One region of the Bacillus sp. LR--39 genome, then DNA from elsewhere that is predicted to be linked to it. Evidence: predicted binding sites of a transcription regulator. Region 1 holds the regulator's gene; the other holds the start of a gene.

The links. Region 1 encodes Rex, which represses fermentation and respiration genes when NADH is low (regulators of the CRP and FNR family bind a similar motif). Its sites were predicted from a motif close to TTGTGAAATATTTCACAA; they were not measured.
Region 2: ACWHAR_RS10790 (cytochrome ubiquinol oxidase subunit I) is a predicted target of Rex. The motif match lies at 1,593-1,610, and genes of this name have one in related genera.

Annotation. Positions count from the first base shown of each region.
Region 1 covers NZ_JBSIOT010000004.1:5,788-9,202, reverse strand. The annotation lists gene ACWHAR_RS17040 (CPBP family intramembrane glutamic endopeptidase) at 1-465, shown strand, start outside; gene ACWHAR_RS17035 (YdiK family protein) at 462-653, shown strand; gene tatC (twin-arginine translocase subunit TatC) at 691-1,449, opposite strand; gene ACWHAR_RS17025 (twin-arginine translocase TatA/TatE family subunit) at 1,456-1,626, opposite strand; gene ACWHAR_RS17020 (redox-sensing transcriptional repressor Rex) at 1,645-2,292, opposite strand; gene moaC (cyclic pyranopterin monophosphate synthase MoaC) at 2,289-2,801, opposite strand; gene ACWHAR_RS17010 (ABC-F family ATP-binding cassette domain-containing protein) at 2,941-3,415, shown strand, end outside.
Region 2 covers NZ_JBSIOT010000002.1:213,315-216,729, forward strand. The annotation lists gene ACWHAR_RS10785 (2-hydroxycarboxylate transporter family protein) at 1-1,195, opposite strand, end outside; gene ACWHAR_RS10790 (cytochrome ubiquinol oxidase subunit I) at 1,698-3,104, shown strand; gene cydB (cytochrome d ubiquinol oxidase subunit II) at 3,088-3,415, shown strand, end outside.

The sequences.
Region 1 (3,415 bases):
ATATGGCTCGCTTTATTTTCTCAGGGAATCGCCGGGATGATTGAGCAGTATGTCTTTCATGTGGGCAGCGGTTCTGAAAACACGAAAGCCATTCTCAACATTATTAAAGCCATGCCGCTCATGATTATCGTTTCTTCAATCGTCGGGCCGATTCTTGAAGAAATCATTTTCCGGAAGATCATCTTCGGTGTATTATGTGAAAAAACGAATTTCTTTATCGCCGGACTGATCAGTTCCGTCATTTTCGGCATTGTGCATCAAGACCTCACGCACCTGCTGCTGTATACGGCCATGGGCTTTACCTTTGCGTTCTTGTATGTGCAGACGAAACGGATTATTGTGCCGATATTCGCCCATGTCATGATGAATACCATTGTCGTGGTCATGCAGCTCGGCCCCGCCCAAAAATATATTGAACAGCATAGTGAGCAAATGCAATTAATTATTGGAGGATTGTTTGTATGAGGAACCCAATGACTTGGGGCTTGATTTATTTCGCAGTCGGCTGTATCTTTACGTATTTGGCCGCAAGCTCTCCGGGAAGCATGTGGTCTTTTTATTCCATACTGCTGATGGTTTTCGCCGCTTATAATATCAGCATCTCGTTTAAAATGTTCGCCTTCTCATTTAAAGTGAAAAAAAATCAAAAATAAAAGAAAAGCCATTTCTCATCATTGAGAAATGGCTTTTTTATGCTGATACGTCCTGGTCAGATTCACTGCCGGTCTGCCTTTTCCGATACGCCGCTTTTGAAATCAGGATACTGATCTCGTATAAAATGCAAAGCGGAATGGTAATCATCAAGTGAGACAGCAGCTCAGGCGGCGCAATCATCGCGGCGATCACAAGCAGCACAAAATATGCGTACTTCCTGATCTTCGATAAAAACCTAGGCGTGATAACACCGAGTCTCGTTAAAAACATGATCAGCACCGGCATCTGAAACAGCAGTCCGAACGGAATCGTCAGCTGCAGCAGAAAATGAAAGTACTCAGTGATCCCAATCACCTGGTTGACATCGAGGTCATTCGAGACCCGCTTCATAAAATCAACGACCAGCGGAAATAAAATATAATAAGAAAACGACACACCGCCGACAAACAGCACGATCGAAATCGGAATATAGCTGAGTGTTACTTTGCGCTCCTTCTCATACAGACCCGGGCTGACAAACGCCCAAATCTGATAGAGAATAATCGGCGAAGTCAAAATGATGCCGATGATAAACGCGAACTGCAAAAAGATAAACAGCGGATCCGTCAGGTTAAAAGCATTAAGGGTGAGCTCTTTTACTTCATCGGCTTTTTGAAGATACACAATGATAGGTTTTGCCAGAAAAAAGCCGGCAATAAAGAAAACCGTAAAGGATAACGCCACAATCAGCAATCGTTTCCGAAGTTCGGCAATATGCTCCACAAGCGTCATTTGATTCACTCTCATACGCGTCATCCTATCTTACTGTTCTTCTTTCTTTTTTTCCTCTTCTTCACCGGCTAATCCCTTAGTAGCGTTCTTAAATTCACGAAGCGTGTCCCCCGCCGCTTTTCCTAATTCGGGAAGCTTCTTCGGACCGAAAATAATCACCGCCACCACACCGATAACCGCCAGGCTTCCAGGACCAATCATGTGCAGCTCCTCCTTTCGCTATTCAATTTCTTCCAAAACAGAATAATGCTTTAAGAAATAAACCAATGATTGAAGCTCTACAGCTAAATCTATATGATGAATTCGAATGTGATCCGGCACATTCAAACGGGCCGGCGTAAAGTTAAGGATTCCCTTGATTCCGAGCGACACGAGCCGGTCGGTGATTGACTGGGCGGCAACCGCCGGAACGGTAAGAATCGCCACGGGTTCATCCTTAATGTGAAGCTCTAAATCATTAAGATCAAAGACAGGCACACCGCCTACCTCAGTTCCTATTTTACTCTGATTCACATCAAAAGCCATAGATATTTTTGTGTTATTATTTTTTGTGAAATTATAGTGAAGAAACGCCGTCCCTAAATTCCCGACACCGATCAAAATGACGTTCGTCGTTTCATCCTGATCCAGTGTTTTTCTGAAAAATGACAGCAGGTAATCCACATTATAGCCGTATCCTTTTTTGCCGAGCGCCCCGAAATAGGAAAAATCCCGGCGGATCGTGGCCGAATCGACTTTTACCGCGTCGCTCAGTTCAGCTGATGAAACGCGCTGCTTTCCTGACGCGTGTAAATTCTTTAAAAAGCGATAATAAAGCGGCAGCCGTTTTGCCGTCGCCTGTGGAATTTTTGATTGATCCTTGTTCATGATTGGTCCTCCACTTTATACTCAGATGCATCTCTTTTAAAATCACCGTTTTTCCCTCCTGTTTTTTCCAAGAGGCAGGTCGGGCCGATGACCATTCCTTTATCCAGCGCCTTGCACATGTCATAAACGGTCAAAGCGCAGACTGAAGCGGAAGTTAGCGCTTCCATTTCCACACCTGTACTCCCTTTCGTTTTTACGCTTGCCTGTATATGAAGAACGGCTTCGGAATTCTTTTCCTCCCAGCCGAATGAAATGTCAACGCTGCTTAAAGAAAGCGGGTGGCACATCGGGATAATCGCTGACGTCTGCTTTGCGGCCATAATTCCTGCCACCTGTGCGACAGCCAGCACGTCTCCTTTTCCGATCTCGCGGTTTTTGATTCTGCTGTACACGTCATGCTTCATGTGTACGCTGGATATCGCAGCGGCAGTACGGACTGTTGAAGATTTATCGCTTATATCCACCATGCGGGCATGGCCTTCTTCATTAAAATGAGAAAATCCATTCATATTTAAACTCTCCTTACTTCTGATCATACACTATTTTCTCCCTGATGTCTTATCCTATAATGTTCCAATTCTGATGTATTGTTTGCTGACAGCAGGTTGATAAGCTACACTTAACTTATTATAACAGAGGTGAAATAATATGATGATCTTACAAATTAATCAGCTATCCAAATCTTTTGGCGCTGATCCTATTTTAAACAATATAAAGCTCGAAGTCAGATCTCGGGATCGCATCGCCATAGTAGGCAGAAACGGAGCCGGCAAATCAACTCTCCTTAAAATTATCGCAGGTCACCTTTCATATGAAAAGGGTGAATTAATCAAACCGAAAGAATTAACGATGGGATATCTTGCCCAGCACACAGGCTTGGAATCCCAGCTTACCATAAAAGAAGAACTGCTGAGCGTTTTTGATTTCCTGAAAGCAATGGAAAAAGAGATGCGCTCTATTGAAGAAAAGATGGCCACAGCCGCCCCCGCGGAGCTTGAGACGCTGATGAAAACCTATGACAGGCTTCAGCAGGATTTCAAGGATAAAGGCGGCTATCAATATGAAGCGGACGTCCGATCTATCCTTCACGGCCTCGGCTTCGGAAAATTTGACGATTCCGTGA
Region 2 (3,415 bases), on a different contig from region 1:
AGGCATTAATAATCGCCGTCTCAATCGGATACAGATTCAGCCATTTTCCGGTCAGAAAACCGACGGCCATCATCGTGACGACGATTGATAAAATGGTAATGATGTTGCTGATCGTAAACGCCGCAATCAGCTTGTCCCACGGTGTCATTGAAACGCCGATCGCAAATAAGAGCGGATAGGTCACGGCTGTCGAGAAAAAGCGCGAGACGCCGAAGGCTCCGTTTTCAATCGAAGCCGGCGCCAGCCTGAACAGCTTAATGAGAACGGCAAGGACGAGCATCACGACAGGAGCCGGAAGCTGAAAGAAATCATGCGCCAGCATGCCGACCAAATAGAGGGAAACCGCTAAAATACCGCCCGAAGCGAAAAAGGACAAATCAAACGTTTTATCATTGGTAGGCTGTTCCAATGCGGGAGCGGAATGATCAGACTTATCAACCTTCCCGTTGCCCGTCCATTCCGGTTTGCGTTTCCCGATGACATTCAGCAAACCCGATAACATAATGGCGCACAGGCTGCCGAGCATGATGGACGGCAGCACAAGCGCAAAGGCGTCTCCCTGGGACATCGGCATCATATCGGAGTAGCCGATGGATAAAGGAATCGCGCCTTCACCGACACCCCCCGCCATAATCGGAACGACAATATAAAGCAGCGTGTGCTGAAAGCCGAGCCCGAGCAGCGTCCCGACGCATAAGCCGACGATGGCGGCCGCGATTGAGCCGGCGATCAGCGGAATAAAAATCTTGACGAAAGCTTTGACGAGCGTCTCTCTTTTCATCCCGAGAATACTGCCGACGACGATACCGGCAATAAATAGATAGAGAAAGTTGGAGCTTTCCGTGAATTTTGTTGTTGAAGTAATAATGTCTTTCGGAAGCAAGTGGTAGTAGACGACAGCGGATGGAATAAAGGTTGCGAGAATCGCAGGGCCGCCGATGGACCGCACGATCGGAATGGATTTTCCGATCTGGCCGAAGGTAAATCCGAAAAAACTCATGACGGCAATTGATGTCAGAATGTCGCTTTTTACATCACGGCTCATGACAAACACCGTAATAAGCAAAAAAAGCAGGATATAAATAGGAAGAGGAATAATGCCGATTCTTATATTCATTGCTCTGGCAAACCAGTTATCAGTCCGTTCCTGTTTTTGGATTGAATCCGTTTGCAATTTTGGTTGAAGTTCTCCCATGCTTGTTCCCCCAGTCGTTATGTAGTGAAAAAATATCCCCATTTAAAGTTTACTAAAAAATTTAAATTGTTCATATATTATGAATTTACTAGAGGACATGTTTTCTTCACATTTTCTTTCTCGAAATGGCAATTTGGCGGGCTTTTTCACCGAGAAAAGCATTTTGTTCGCCACACGAATAAAAAAGAGGTACGATATCAAAGGGACAAATATCCTATGTGCTGACATAAAATCTCTACAAATCCGACATTAATCGGTCACAATTTCAGCCTTATTTTAGGTATATTGATCTTTTTTTTTAGGCTGAATCGTTGTAAAGTAATGATATTGAATCATTTCTATGACAGCCGCTGTCCCCCAGGGTGTACAGGCTGATATTTCAATAGTTTTGACGAATTTGTGAAACATTGAGCAAATATATCATTTTTTGTGAAATACCGAGCAATGATTTCGCTATGTTTGTGAAATGTTGAGCAATTTACCAGATTGGAGGAAAAACATCATGAGTGAGTTGGTATTAGCCCGCATTCAATTTGCATCTACAACATTGTTTCACTTCTTGTTTGTGCCTTTGTCTATCGGGCTTGTGTTTATGGTTGCTTTGATGGAGACGCTTTATGTTGTCAAAAAACAAGAGACCTATCTCAAAATGGCTAAATTTTGGGGGCATCTCTTTTTAATTAACTTCGCTGTCGGCGTCGTCACAGGGATTCTTCAGGAATTCCAGTTCGGATTGAACTGGTCTGATTATTCCCGTTTTGTCGGAGACGTATTTGGTGCTCCGCTTGCGGTTGAAGCGCTTTTGGCGTTTTTTATGGAGTCTATTTTTATCGGATTATGGATTTTCGGCTGGGACCGTTTATCTAAAAAAGTGCATTTGCTTTGCATTTGGCTTGTGTCCTTCGGAACGATTATGTCATCTTTCTGGATTTTGACGGCAAACTCATTCATGCAGGAGCCGGTCGGCTTTGCGATTAAAAACGGCCGCGCGGAAATGAATGATTTCGGGGCGCTTCTGACAAACCCTCAGCTTTGGGTTGAATTCCCTCACGTCATTTTCGGGGCGCTTGCGACGGGTGCTTTCTTTATCGCCGGTGTCAGCGCATTTAAATTATTGAAGAAAAAAGAAGTGCCTTTCTTCCATAAATCTTTCAAGCTTTCGATGATTGTCGGTCTGATCGCCGGTATCGGCGTTGCGTTCAGCGGACATATGCAGGCTGAGCATTTAATGGAATCGCAGCCGATGAAAATGGCTGCCAGTGAAGCGCTTTGGGATGACAGCGGTGATCCTGCCGCGTGGACGGCTTTTGCGAATATTGATACGAATAAAGAAAAAAACACATCAGAAATTTCAATTCCTTACGCACTCAGCTACTTGGCTTACCAGAAGTTCAGCGGCAGTGTGAAAGGGATGAAAACACTTCAAAAAGAATACGAAAAAACGTACGGAAAAGGCGACTATATCCCGCCTGTTAAAACGACGTTCTGGAGTTTCCGCATTATGGCGGGAGCGGGCGCGCTTATGATTTTTGCCGCGATTGCCGGCTTTATTCTGAACCGCCGCAAAAAGCTTCATACGAGCAAGTGGTATTTACGGGGCATGATCGCACTGATCGCATTTCCATTCATTGCGAACTCTGCCGGTTGGATTATGACTGAAATCGGCCGCCAGCCGTGGACGGTCATGGGACAATTGACGACCGCACAATCCGTTTCTCCTAACGTAACGACGGGATCTCTGCTGTTTTCAATTATCAGCTTCGGCGTCATGTACTTGATTTTAGGCGCGCTGCTTGTTTTCCTATTCGTTCGTGAAATTAAAAAAGGTGCGGACCATGATGATCATAAGGATGTTCCTGTGTCAACGGATCCGTTCAGTCAGGAGGTCTACCATGGGGTCACTTCATGATCTTTGGTTTATACTCGTTTCAGTTTTGTTTGTCGGATTTTTCTTTTTAGAGGGTTTTGATTTCGGTGTCGGCATTTCGACCCGATTTCTTGGCCATAATGAATTAGAACGCAGAGTGCTGGTTAACACCATCGGCCCGTTCTGGGATGCGAATGAGGTGTGGCTTATCACAGGTACGGGAGCGATCTTCGCGGCATTCCCGAACTGGTATGCGACGATGCTGAGCGGATATTACATTCCGTTTATCATCATTCTTCTTGCCTTGATGGGGCGCGGCGTGGCATTTGAATTCCGCGGCCAAGTGAATAATC